DNA from 2 places in the Dietzia sp. Die43 genome. Region 2 is predicted to be linked to the other one. Evidence: predicted binding sites of a transcription regulator. Region 2 holds the regulator's gene; the other holds the start of a gene.
What was found. Region 2 encodes LexA, which represses DNA repair genes until DNA is damaged. Its sites were predicted from a motif close to CGAACANNTGTTCG; they were not measured.
Positions count from the first base shown of each region.

Region 1: NR111_RS10115 (CoA transferase subunit A) is a predicted target of LexA. The motif match lies at 3,699-3,712, and genes of this name have one in related genera.

Region 1 covers NZ_JALJRF010000010.1:70,664-77,705, forward strand. Annotated here, with positions in the region: gene NR111_RS10100 (valine--tRNA ligase) at 1-1,116, opposite strand, end outside; gene NR111_RS10105 (malate dehydrogenase) at 1,181-2,188, opposite strand; gene NR111_RS10110 (3-oxoacid CoA-transferase subunit B) at 2,303-2,932, opposite strand; gene NR111_RS10115 (CoA transferase subunit A) at 2,936-3,688, opposite strand; gene pcaD (3-oxoadipate enol-lactonase) at 3,799-4,590, shown strand; gene NR111_RS10125 (IclR family transcriptional regulator) at 4,626-5,414, shown strand; gene NR111_RS10130 (acetyl-CoA C-acetyltransferase) at 5,434-6,645, shown strand; gene catC (muconolactone Delta-isomerase) at 6,747-7,028, opposite strand.
Region 2 covers NZ_JALJRF010000001.1:207,151-214,192, reverse strand. Annotated here, with positions in the region: gene dapF (diaminopimelate epimerase) at 1-803, shown strand, start outside; gene hflX (GTPase HflX) at 857-2,305, shown strand; gene lexA (transcriptional repressor LexA) at 2,345-3,055, opposite strand; gene NR111_RS00990 (hypothetical protein) at 3,245-3,679, shown strand; gene nrdR (transcriptional regulator NrdR) at 3,791-4,246, shown strand; gene hrpA (ATP-dependent RNA helicase HrpA) at 4,257-7,042, opposite strand, start outside.

The DNA.
Region 1 (7,042 bases), on a different contig from region 2:
CAGCCGCGGCTCGATCGGCTCGCCGGACCGTTCGGAGTGGCCCACCGAGTGCAGGTACGGACGCACCTCCTTGACGATGCGCCCCTGCTCGGCGAGGTCCTCCCGGACGGCCTTGCGGGCGTCGAAACGGTCCATGCCGTCGTAGCGGGTCCCGGTCCCGGTGATGTGGCCGGTGGCGTCCATGATCGTGGGCATCTCGAGGCCGTGACGCTGGCCGATCGCGAAGTCGTTGGGGTCGTGCGCGGGCGTGACCTTCACCGCGCCGGTCCCGAACTCGGGATCGACATAGTCGTCCGCGACCACTCGCATGGTCCACCCGTCCCGGAACGGGTGCGGGATCTCGGTGCCCACCAGGTGCGCGTAGCGCTCGTCGGAGGGATGGACGGCGATCGCGGTGTCACCGAGCATCGTCTCGAGCCGGGTCGTGGCCACGACCAGGTGCGGCTCGGAATCGTCCATCGAGCCGTAGCGGAAGCTCACCAGCTCGCCCTCGACGTCCGCGTACTTGACCTCGATGTCCGAGATCGCGGTCTGCAGGGTGGGCGACCAGTTGACCAGTCGCTCGGCGCGGTAGATCAGACCGCTGTCGTAGAGCTCCTTGAAGATGGTCTGCACCGCGCGCGACAGTCCGTCGTCGAGGGTGAACCGCTCACGCGACCAGTCGACACCGTCGCCGAGGCGACGCATCTGCTCCCCGATGGTCCCACCGGACTCGCGCTTCCATTCCCAGACCTTCTCGATGAACGCGTCGCGGCCGATCTCGTGGCGGTCGATCCCCTCGTCGCGGAGCTTGCGGTCCACGAGGGTCTGCGTGGCGATCCCGGCATGGTCCATGCCGGGCAGCCACAGGACCTCGAAGCCCTGCATGCGCTTGCGCCGCGTGAGCACGTCCATGAGGGTGTGGTCGAGCGCGTGGCCCATGTGCAGGCTGCCCGTGACGTTGGGCGGCGGCAACACCACCGAGTAGGCGGGCTTGTCGCTGGACGGGTCGGCCTCGAAGTAGCCGGCCTCCACCCAGCGCTGGTACAGCCCGCCTTCCACCTCACCTGGGTTCCAGGAGGCGGGCAGGGCGTCCGCGCGGTCGGTGTTCGGGGAGGCAGAAGCTGGAGTCGTCACCCGACCATCCTAGGCCGTGGACGCCGGGGCCCGGCACACGCCGTCAGCCCCGGTGCACCCGAGGTCAGTCGGCCAGTCCCAGTCCGTGAACGGCGTCACGCTCCGAGACCAGCTCCGCCACCGACGCGTCGATGCGGGCTCGTTGGAAGTCCCCGATCGCCAGTCCTTCGACGACCTCCCACTCCGCGCCGCGGCTGCGGCAGGGCAACCCCGTCACCACACCCGGCACGGTGCCGTACTGCCCCTCCGACGGCAGTGCGACCGTGGTCCAGCTCTCCCCACTGGTGCCGTGCACCCAGTCGCGCATCTGGTCGACCGCCGCGCCGGCGGCCGAGGCGGCCGACGACGATCCGCGCACCGAGATGATCTCGGCTCCCCGGTTCGCGACCCGTGGGATGAACGTGTCGGCCAACCACTCCTCGTCGAGCCCGGAGGTGACCGGCTCGCCTCGTCGCGTCAGGTACGACACGTCGGGGAACTGGGTGGCCGAGTGGTTGCCCCAGACCACCACCCCGTCCAGGTCGGCGACCGGCGCTCCCAGCCGGGTGGCGAGCTGGCTGAGCGCGCGGTTGTGGTCGAGCCGCATCAGGGCGGTGAAGCGACCGGCGGGGACGTCGGGCGCGTGTCGGTGGGCGATGTAGGCGTTGGTGTTGGCGGGGTTGCCCACCACCACCACCCGCACGTCGTCGGCGGCGTGGGCGTTGATGGCGCGGCCCTGTTCCCGGAAGATCGCCCCGTTGGCGGTGAGCAGGTCGGCGCGCTCCATCCCCTTGCCGCGCGGCCTGGCGCCCACCAGGAATGCCGCGTTGGCGCCGTCGAACGCGGTGTCCACGTCGTCGGTGATCTCGATCGACTCGACCAGCGGGAGAGCGCAGTCCTCGATCTCCATCGCGACGCCCTCCGCCGCGACCACGGCCGACGGGATGTCGAGCAGACGCAGGCGGACCGGGGTCCCGGGCCCGAACACCAGCCCGGAGGCGAGACGGAACAGCAACGAGTAGGCGATCTTTCCGGCGGCGCCGGTGACGGTCACGGTGGCCGGGGTGGCGGTGACCGGGGTGGAGGTGCTCATGTGGGACGGACCTTCCGGGGACGACGACGGGGTCGGTTCCCACAGTAGTGAGAATCCGACCCCGCCTCCCGCCTCCGCGGGCGGTGTACACCTGACGTCCACCCGAGCGTCGACTCAGGCGTGGATCTCGGCGCCCGTCTTCCGGCGGACCTCGTCGATGGTCACGTCCGGCGCCAGTTCGACGAGTCGGAAGCCCTCCGGCGCGATGTCGAGGACGCACAGGTCGGTGACGACCCGCTGGACGCAGCCCTTGCCCGTGTACGGGAGCGTGTTCTCCTGCATGAGCTTGAGGTCGCCCTTGCGGGTGACGTGGTCCATCATCACGATCACGCGGTCGGCGCCGTGGACGAGGTCCATCGCACCGCCCATGCCCTTGACCATGGCGCCGGGGACCATCCAGTTGGACAGGTCGCCGGACTGCGAGACCTGCATAGCGCCGAGGACGGCGACGTCGACGTGACCGCCGCGGATCATGGCGAAGGACTCCGACGACGAGAAGAACGCCGCCCCCGCCTCGGCGGTGATGGTCTCCTTGCCTGCGTTGATCATCTCGGGGTCGAGCTCGTCGTCCGTCGGGTACGGCCCGACGCCGAGGATGCCGTTCTCCGAGTGGAGGGTCACCTGCACACTCTCGGGAAGATATCCGGGGATGAGGGTGGGCATACCGATACCGAGGTTGACGTACTGGCCGTCGGTGAAATCCGCGGCGATGCGAGCCGCCATCTGCTCGTGGGTCCAGCTCATGGCTCAGGCCTCCCTGGTGGTGCGGATCTCGACGCCGGTCTCCTGGCGGCCGACCTCGACAATCCGTTGGACGAAGATGCCGGGGATGTGGACGTTGGCCGGGTCGATCCCGCCCGGCTCGACGACCTCCTCGGCCTGCACGATCGTGATCCGACCGGCCATGGCCACGTCCGGGTTGAAGTTGCGAGCCGTCCCACGGAACTGCAGGTTGCCCACGGTGTCGGCCCTGTGGGCGTGGACCAGGGCGAAGTCGGTGACGATCCCGCGCTCGAGGACGTACTGTTCGCCGTCGAAGACCCGGACCTCCTTGGGCTCGGACGCCTTGGCGACGCCCCCCTCGCCGTCATAACGCAGCGGCAGGCCCCCGTCGGCGACCATCGTGCCGACGCCGGCCGGGGTGTAGAAGGCGGGGATGCCGGCGCCTCCGGCCCGCATGCGCTCGGCGAGCGTGCCCTGCGGCGTGAGCTCCACCTCGAGCTCGCCGGAGAGGTACTGGCGGGCGAACTCCTTGTTGGCGCCGACATACGAGGCCGTGGTCCGGGTGATCCGGTGCGATTCCAGAAGCTTGCCCAGGCCGAAACCGTCGGTGCCGCAGTTGTTGCTCACCGTGCTCAGGTCGGTGGCGCCCTGCTCGAGGAGCGCGTCGATGAGGACGGCGGGGATGCCGACCAGACCGAACCCGCCCACGGCCAGGGAGGCACCGTCGGGGATGTCCGCGACCGCGTCCGCGGCCGACGAGAAGATCTTGTTGGTCATGTCACGAACCCTATCCGGTGTTCGCATCTTGTACAAGTGTTCGCCCTTCGCACGATCTCCGCGTATCGTGGTCCCGAACCGGAAACCAGACGCACGAGAGGACCGACACCATGCCCGCCACCCTGTCCCACGAGGTCAGCGGACCCCGGTCCGCCGACACCCCCGTCCTCGTCCTCCTCGGATCACTCGGGTCCGACCGTTCGATGTGGGACGCGCAGGTCCGGGACCTGTCCCGCGACCACACCGTGGTCGCGGTGGACCACCGGGGCCACGGCACGTCCGAGGTCGTCCCCGGGCCGTGCACGATCGCCGACCTGGCCGCCGACGTTCTGGCCCTGCTCGACTCGCTCGACGTCGACCGGTTCCACGTGGCCGGGTTGTCGCTCGGTGGCGCGGTGGCCCAGTGGCTCGCCGTCCACGAGCCCACCCGCGTGCTCTCCACCGCCCTCCTGTGCACCGCCGCGAAGTTCGGTGAACCGTCCGGCTGGGCCGATCGCGCCGCCGCGGTCCGCGAGGGCGGGACGGCCGCGGTCGCCGACGCCGTCGTCGCACGGTGGATCACCGCCGCGCGGGCCGAGGCCGAGCCCGAGCTGGTCGCCGGGCTCCGTGAGATGGTCCTGGGCACCCCGGCCGAGGGATACGCCTCCTGCTGCGACGCGCTGGCCGGCTGGGACAACCGCGCCGAGCTGGGTCGGATCTCCTGCCCCACCCTCGTGCTCGCCGGGGAAGAAGACCCCTCCACTCCCCCGGAGGTACTGCGCGAGATCGCCGACGGGGTGCCCGGAGCGGACTTCGTCGTCGTCTCCCCGGCGGCCCACGTGCCCACCGTCGAGATCCCGGACCGCATCACCGACGTGCTCCGCCGACACCTCGACGCCGCACGGAACACGGGCGCGGCGTGACCCGCCCCGACGTGGTGTCGACCCCGGCCGGGTCCGTGGACGACGGCGGGGACCGCCCGGCCTCCCCCGACTTCGTCCAGTCGCTCGCGCGCGGCCTGGCGGTCATCCGGGCATTCGACGCCCGCCAGCCCCGCCAGACCCTCAGTGACGTCGCGCGCAACACCGGCCTGACCCGGGCGACCGCCCGCCGCTTCCTCCACACCCTCGTCGAACTGGGCTACGTGGACACGGCCGACTCTGTCTTCTGGCTCACCCCCCGGGTCCTCGACCTCGGGTACAGCTACCTGTCGGCGCTCCCGCTGACCGATCTCGCCCAACCGCACCTGGAGAAGCTCAGCTCGCGGCTCGGCGAATCCTCGTCCGTGGCGGTCCTCGACGGCCCCGACATCGTCTACGTGGGGCGCGTCCAGGTGCGTCGCATCATGACCATCGGCATCACCATCGGAACCCGGTTCCCCGCCTACGCCACATCGATGGGGCGGGTCCTGCTCGCCTCGCTCCCCGCCGAGGACCTCGACGCCTACCTCGCCGCGACGGACCTGCGGGCGCTCACCCCCCACGGCCTCGCCGACGAGTCAGCGCTCCGCGCGGAGCTCTCGCGGGTGGCCGAGCGCGGGTGGTGCGTCGTCGACCAGGAACTCGAGCCCGGCCTGCGCTCGGTGGCCGCCCCGGTCCACGACCGCCACGGCGCGGTCAGCGCCGCCCTCAACGTCTCCACCCACGCCGCCCGCTACTCCCCCACCCAACTCGACGACGAGGTCATCCCCGAACTGCTGGCCACCGCCCGCGCACTGTCGGCGGACCTCGCCATAGTCAACCGCTGAACCCGAACGAAGGAACCCCATGCGTGACGTCGTCATCTGCCAACCCCTGCGCACCCCCGTGGGACGCTTCGGCGGGGTGTTCCGCGACCTGGACGCGAACACCCTGGCCACCGACCTGCTCACCGCCCTCGTCGAGCGCACCGGCCTGACCGGAGCCGACGTCGACGACGTGGTGCTGGGACAGGGCTCCCCGAACGGCGAGGGGCCCGCCATCGGCCGCATCGCCGCACTCGACTCCCCCCTGGGGATCGACGTGCCGGGCATGCAACTCGACCGGCGCTGCGGCTCCGGACTCCAGGCGATCATCACCGGCGCACTCCAGGTCGCCTCCGGCGGCATGGACCTCGTGGTCGCCGGCGGCGTCGAGTCGATGAGCCAGGTGGAGTTCTACGCTTCCCCGAGCCCCCGCTGGGGCATCCGCGGGGACGGGATCTCGCTGGTCGACCGTCTCGGCCGGGCTCGCACGACCGTCGGCGGACGCTCGCACATCATCGACGGCGGGATGATCGAGACCGCCGAGAACCTCCGTCGTGAGTACGGCATCAGCCGGGACGAGCAGGACCGGTTGGCCGTGCAGTCCCACCAGCGGGCCGTGGCGGCGCAGGAGTCCGGGGCGTTCGCCGAGGAGATCGTCCCGGTGACCGTTCCGCAGCGCAAGGGTGAGGACCTCGTCGTCGACACCGACGAGCATCCCCGTGCCGACAGTTCCGTCGAGGCGCTGGCGCGCCTGCGACCCATCATGGGCCGCACCGACCCCGAGGCCACCGTGACCGCCGGGAACGCCTCCGGCCAGAACGACGGAGCCGCGATGTGCATCGTCACCACCGCGGACAGAGCCGCCGCCCTCGGACTGACCCCGCTGGTCCGCCTCGCCTCGTGGGCCGTCGCGGGCGTGGCACCGGAGACGATGGGCATCGGGCCGGTCCCCGCCACCGCCAAGGCGCTCGACCGGCTCGGCCTCACGCTCGCCGACATGGACGTCATCGAGCTCAACGAGGCGTTCGCCGCGCAGGCCCTGTCCGTGATGCGCGAGTGGGACATCGACCCCACCTCCGAGCACCTCAACCCGCACGGCTCCGGCATCTCCCTGGGCCACCCCGTCGGCGCCACCGGGGCGCGCATGCTCGCCACCCTGTCGCGCGAGATGGTGCGCCGCGACGCGCAGTGGGGCCTGGAGACCATGTGCATCGGAGGCGGCCAGGGGCTCGCGGCGGTGTTCGAGCGCGTCTGACCGACCACCAGCCGCGCCACGAGGCCGCCCGCCCCGATCGGGGCGGGCGGCCTCGTCTTCTTCCGCGGGACGGGAGTTCCCGGGCGGTCAGTCCGGCGCGATCACTCGATCCGCGACGGGTGCCGAGTCAGGGCCATGACCTCGATGTCCATGTACGGGAACAGCGGCAGCCCCTGGAGGATCTCGTGCAGTTCGTCGCCGGACCCGACATCGAAGATGCTGATGTTCGAGTACTGGCCCACGATGCGCCACAGCTCCCGCCACGTGCCGGAGCGCTGCAGCTCCTGGCTGTAGGCCTTCTCACGGGCCAGGGTGTCGGCGCGGACCTCGGGGTCCAGGTCATTGGGGATGGTGACGTCCATGCGGACGTGGAACAGTGCCATCGTCGGACTCTCCT
Region 2 (7,042 bases):
ACGATCAGGCCGACCTGGACCTCGACGTGGACCTCGTACGAGCACTGTGCGATCGGCGTGGCGGAATCGGCGCCGACGGAGTCCTGCGGATCGCGACCGCCGGAGCCCTCGTCGGCCGCGGCGTGCTCGCGACCCTGCCGCCCGGCGTGGACGGTGCGGACTGGTTCATGGACTACCGCAACGCCGATGGTTCCATCGCGGAGATGTGCGGCAACGGGGTCCGGGTCTTCGCCCACGCCCTCGTCGCGACCGGGAGAGCGGAGGCCGGCTCGATCCCGGTGGGCACGCGGTCAGGGGCCCGCCCCGCCGAGGTCCTCTCACACTCGGGTGTTGACGCGGTGGTGCGGGTGGACATGGGGGAGCCGCGTCTGCTGGGCCTGTCCTCGGCGGAGGTCGGTGGCCGGACCTTCGCGGGACTCGCCGTCGACATGGGCAATCCGCACCTCGCCTGTGTGGTCCCCGATCTGGACGCCGCGGGCCTCGCCGGGCTGCCGGTGCAGGAGGCCCCGGTGTATGACCGAGACTTCTTCCCCGACGGCGTCAACGTCGAGATCGCCACCCCGATGGTTGACGGTCGGGTCTCCATGCGGGTCCACGAGCGGGGATCAGGGGAGACCATGTCCTGCGGAACCGGAATCGTCGCGACCGCGGTCGCCGCGCTGGCAGACTCGGGGGAGGCGACGGGCGACGTCGTCGTGGTGGTCCCCGGCGGCGAGGTGGAGGTCTCACTCACCGAGGCCGGGTCCTCGCTCACCGGGCCGTCCACACTCGTCGCCCGCGGTCATTACCACCGTGGTCGGTAGCACACCGTCTCGCACGGGACACCGGGGGGCCCGGTGTGAGAAGATGAACCCGAATGACTACTGATCACACGGCCGCTGACCGGCCGACACGCGACCTCGATCCGTCCATCGGTGATTTCCAGCTCGAGGAGAGATCCTCGATGCGCCGGGTGGCGGGGCTCTCCACCGAACTCCAGGACGTCAACGACGCCGAGTACCGCCAGCTCCGACTCGAACGGGTCGTGCTCGTCGGTGTCTGGACCGAAGGGTCCGCCGCGCAGGCGGACGCCGCGATGGACGAGCTCGCCCAGCTCGCCGAGACCGCGGGATCGGAGGTCTGCGATGCGCTCATCCAGCGCCGCGACAAGCCCGATGCCGCCACATACATCGGGTCGGGCAAGGTCAGCGTCCTCAAGGACGTGATCGCCGCGACCGGCGCGGACACCGTCATCTGCGACGGCGAACTCACCCCTGGACAGTTGCTCGCGCTGGAGAAGGCGGTCAACGTGAAGGTCATCGACCGTACCGCGCTGATCCTCGACATCTTCGCGCAGCACGCCACCAGCCGTGAGGGCAAGGCCCAGGTGACCCTCGCCCAGATGGAGTACATGCTCCCCCGTCTGCGTGGGTGGGGCGAGTCGCTGTCCCGCCAGGCGGGCGGTCGTGCCGGGAGCAACGGCGGCGTCGGCCTCCGTGGCCCGGGTGAGACCAAGATCGAGACCGATCGGCGTCGGATCCGCGAGCGGATGGCCCGTCTGCGCCGGGACATCAAGGGTATGAAGCAGGCCCGGGACACCAAACGGCACCGACGGCGTTCCACTCCGGTGCCATCCATCGCCATCGCCGGATACACGAACGCCGGGAAGTCGAGCCTGCTCAACAGGATCACCGGAGCCGGCGTCCTGGTTCAGAACGCCCTGTTCGCCACACTCGACCCGACCACGCGCAAGGCCGAGTTGCCTGACGGCAGAGCAGTCGTCTTCACGGACACCGTGGGATTCGTCCGACACCTGCCGACCCAGTTGGTCGAGGCGTTCAGGTCCACACTGGAAGAGGTCGTCGACTCCGAGTTGCTCCTCCACGTCGTGGATGGTTCGGATGCCTTCCCGCTCCGCCAGATCGAGGCGGTGCGCAAGGTGATCAACGAGGTGGTCGAGGAGCAGAACGCGGAGCGGCCTCGGGAACTCCTGGTGATCAACAAGATCGACGCCGCGGATCCCGTGGTCCTCACCGAGTTGCACCACGCGCTGCCCGACGCCGTGTTCGTCTCGGCGGTCACCGGGCAGGGTGTCGACGAACTCCTCGAGCGAATCACGCAGATCGTCGCCTCCGGGGACACCGAGGTGACCCTGTCCGTCCCGTACTCCCGCGGGGACGTGGTGTCGCGGGTCCACGCCGAGGGCGCGGTGGTCGAGGAGGAACACACCCAGGACGGAACCCGGCTGGTGGTCCGACTGCCCGCGTCCGTGGCCGGCGAACTGGACGAGTTCGCCGCCCGCGGTCCACATGACGGCGCCGCCTGACCCCTGCGGGGACGGGCGGCGCGTCGTTCGAACCGGGACTCAGAGTTTCCGGAACACTGTCACGACCTTGCCCAGGATCGTCGCGTGCTCGCCCGGAATCGGGCTGAACGACGGATTGTGGGGCAGCAACCAGACTCCGCTCGAGTCGTTCCGGAAAGTCTTGACCGTCGCCTCCCCGTCGATCATGGCGGCGACGATCTCCCCGTTGTCCGCGACGTTCTGCCGCCTGACCACCACGTAGTCGCCATCGCAGATGGCGGCGTCGATCATCGACTCGCCCACGACCTTGAGCATGAACAGATCACCTGAGCCGACGAGGTCCGACGGCAGGGGGAAGATCTCCTCGACGGCTTGCTCCGCGAGGATGGGCCCGCCCGCCGCGATCCGGCCGAGCACGGGGACGTAAACGGGCTCGACCGCTCCGCCCGGACGCTGGGGCTCCGGAGCAGGTGAGCGACGGCCCCGTGACTTCTGCCCCGGGACACCGTGGACGTCGACCGCCCGCGGCTTGTGCGGATCCCGCGTCAGGAAGCCCTTCTTCTCCAGCGTGCGGAGTTGATGCGCCACCGACGACGTGGACTGCAAGCCGACCGCGTCCCCGATCTCCCGGATGCTCGGCGGATAACCACGCTCCTTGACGGTGTCGTGGATGTGGAGCAGAACGCTCTTCTGTCGGTCCGTCAGTGACTCGAAATCGGGCTTCGGCATCTCGTGTGGTCCCTTCGGCGAATGGATGTTCGACGTTGTGATCTGTCTACACCCTAGTGCCAAGGACTGCGGCGCGCCACACAGGTGTTCGAAGAAATTCCTCTGTGAATCGTGACCATGTCGGAGTCGCGTGATACAACTCTAGGGGAGTTCGGATTCGAACAGATGTACTGAGGAACACATACAGGTGTGCGAAGCACCATCGCACACCGTATCGAGTAGGGAGCCACCATGACCGTTGTCGAGCTTCAGTCCCACACACGTCCGGCCGCGCGGTGGACCGAGGTCTGCCCCGACGACCATCGTGGACGGGTCGCGCACCTCGACCGGCCCGGTGACGTGTCGGTGCGGTCCACCCGTGCGCCGCGACGCACCCTGGCCCGACCGGAGGGCAGTCGGCCCGCCGTCACGTCCTCGCGCGCGGAGTATCTCGATCGGCCGCGGATAGCCGCCCGTCCGGCCGCCGTCACGTCGGTCGCCCCGGGTCGCCGTGTGCTCGTGCGCCCGGTCTCCACGGACCGCGTGCGGGCGTGCCACGTCGAGGCACCGGTGTCCACCGGGGTCGTCGACGACGTGCCGGCCTGGGCGCTACTGGCGTGCGGGATCGCATTCGGCGTGATCATGCTTCTCGCAGTGGCCTTCCTCGGTGGACCCGCCTACGCGTGACCGGGCAGCGGGCCTCCTAGAATGGACCGTGGGCGGTGGTCTACCGCCCCCGCGTTTCGTCAGGCACGATCCGGGACGCGTGAACTCCGGTCGACGAAGGGCCCCACGGGAATGTACTGCCCGACATGCCACCACGAGGACTCCCGGGTAATCGACTCACGATCCGTCGACGAGGGTCAGGCGATCCGGCGTCGCCGGGAGTGCCCCCGGTGTGGACACCGGTTCACGACGCTGGAGACGCCTCTGCTGACGGTTCTCAAACGTAACGGGGTGACCGAGGCGTTCAGTCGGGACAAGGTCGTCCGCGGTGTCCGCCGCGCGTGCCAGGGACGATCGGTTGACGAGGACGCTCTGCGTCGCCTCGCCCAACAGGTCGAGGACGCTGTGAGATCCGGCGGTGCGTCCGAGGTTCCCGCCCACGAGATCGGGCTCGCCATCCTGGGCCCTCTGCAGGATCTGGACGAAGTCGCCTACCTGCGGTTCGCGTCCGTGTACAAGCAGTTCAGCTCGGCCGACGACTTCGAACGCGAGATCATCGCCCTCCGGGAGCGCCGCGCGAGCCGCTGACCACGCGGCATCATCGGGACGACCGCGGGGCGAGCGCAGCCGCCACCGCCTTGTCGATCCGCTCTGCCGATACCGGCCGGGCGGTACCAAGCGACTGCGCGAACAGTCCCACCCGGTACTCGGCGAGCATCCACCGCAGGTCCCGGCACGCCCGTGCGCCACCCGGCCGCTGTCGCAGCGCGGCGCACGCCTCCTCGACGATCGACTCGGAGCGGTTCAGCTTCGCCGTGAGTTCGCCGTGCCGGGCGGGTGACTTCTCGGCGAGGTCCAACCGGAGGCCGATTGCCCGTACATGTCGCTCCAGATGTGGAAGCACATCCGAGGGATGGCGCGCGAGGAATCCGCGCCCGACGAGGAAGTCCAGTGAAGGACGGACCTCGTCGGCGACGTCTGCCGGCGCCTCCGCCAGACGGCCCGACACGGACTGGGCGGACATCAGCGCGGGAACCGCCGACGAGATCGCGGACGCCACCGCACCGGGGACCTCCGCCCGCGCAGTGACCTGGAGTTCGTGGAACTCCGCGACCGTGAGAACCGGTGCGCCCTTTCGCCGGGCGATGATCCGCCCACTCGCGGCGAGCGAGGCATCCGACACCAGGGATTCCATCCCGCCGTGCGGGTACTGGGTGAGCGCGAGTCGCTGCTGGACCGGACGGCCGCGCAGAATCGACGCCGCGGAGACCAGGCCTGCCGAGACCAGCGTGAGCACCGCCGACGCCTGAGTGGATCGACGCTCGTCCTCCGTGGCGCACGCCACGAGGTGGATTCCGTCCCCACCGACACGCAGGGCGGGGTAGACGGTCACCTCGACCCCGTCCACCGAGCCGGTGACCGACTGCGGGAGGTCGCCGATGGTATCGGATGTCCACTCCCGGTAGGGCCCCTTGCCGGGTACCAGACGGGCGTTGAGGGTCGCCCGTACCCTGTCCACCAACCGGGTCCTCAACTGCGCGAGATCTGTTCCGGAGGCCACGACCTCGTCCCCGTCGACCACCTCGAAACGCATCCGGAGATGGCCCGGTAGCTGGTTCTGATCGAAGTCACGCGGGTCGACCGTGGTACCGATCCGAGCAGACAGCGCCCGCGCGAGCGCGACGGACAACGGGGCGGACCGGGGCGAGACGTCTCCCGCCAACAGCGACGCGAACTCGGCGGGCGGAGAACACAGTCGACGCAGATACTTGGGCAGCGTGCGGAGCATTTCCGTATAGAGTTCCTCCCGCAGCCCCGGCACCAGCCATTCGAACCCGGCGGTGGTGACCGAGGACAGCTGCGGCAGCGGGATGCGCACCGTGATCCCGTCGGTGGTGACGCCCGGATCGAACGCGTACCGCAGTTCGAAACTCCGCTCTCCCTGACGCCAGAGGGGCGGGAAATCGGCGGCATCGGGCACCGCCTCGGAGGTGCGTATGTCCTCGGGGGTGAGACGGAGGGCCTCCTGGTCGCGATGACCACGCTTCTTCCACCAGGACTCCAGATGCCGGCCGGAGGTGATGTCCTCGGGCAGGCGATCGAGATAGAAGGCCACCAATGCCTCGTCGTCGATCACCAGATCCCGACGGCGGCTCCGCGTCTCCAGTTCACGGGCCTGCTCCACGGCCTCGGCGTTCTCGCGGATGACCGGGACCCGGGTATCCAGGCGTCCTTCCACGATCCCGTGGCGGACGAGCATCTCGCGGGCGAGCGGGGCGTCGACCCTGGAGAGCAGGATCCGCCGCGCCTCCACCACGGTCAATCCCAGCAGCAGCACCTTCTCATACGCCATCGCCGCACCCTGGGCGTCCGACCAGTGCGGTTCGGAGTACTGGGTGCGGGTGAGGTGACCCCCGAGTTGTTCGATCCACCCCGGATCGATCCGGGCGACGTCACGCGCCCACAACCGGGACGTCTCGACGAGTTCGGATGCCATCACCCAGCGGGGAGGCTTCCTGGACAGGTCCGACCCGGGGAACACCTGGAACCGGATGCCCCGGGTGCCCCGGAACTCGCGGGTCTCCTCGTCTCGCATACCGACATTGGTGAGCAGACCGGTCAGGACCGCCTTGTGGAGGTCGTCCTCCGCGGCGTGTCCGGACGCGGGATGCCACCCTCGTTCACGGCACATGCTCCGCAGCTGGGAGTTGAGGTCCTGCCACTCTCGGATGCGTAGCCAGTGCAGATACTCGGCCTTGCACATCTTGCGGAAGGCGCTGCCGGACAGCTCACGGCGCTGCTCGGTGATGTACCTCCACAGATTGAGATATCCGAGGAAGTCGGAGGTCTTGTCCGCGAAGCGGCGGTGCAGCAGGTCTGCCTTGTCCCGCTCCTCCGCGGGACGCTCGCGGACGTCCTGCACCGTCAGGGCCGCGACCACCACCAGCACGTCCGACAGCGAACCGTTGCGATGGCCCTCGACCACCATCCGGGCGAGTCGGGGATCGAGGGGGAGTGCCGCCATGTCACGGCCCACCTCGGTCAGGTGAGGGCGCTCGTCGTCGTCGACCCTCACCGCCCCGAGTTCGGAGAGCAGGGTGAGCCCGTCCCGGACGGCCTTGCGGTCCGGGGGTTCCACGAACGGGAAGTCGTCGACGGGGCCCAGGTCCAGATCCGCCATCGACAGAATCACCGAGGCGAGGTTCGTGCGCAGGATCTCCGGGTCGGTGAACTCCGGGCGCGAGTCGAAGTCCTCCTCGGAGTAGAGGCGGATACATATCCCGTCGGCGACGCGGCCGCAGCGTCCCGCGCGCTGCGCGGCGGAGGCCTGGGACACCGGCTCGATGGGCAGTCGCTGCACCTTGGTCCGGGTGGAGTAGCGGG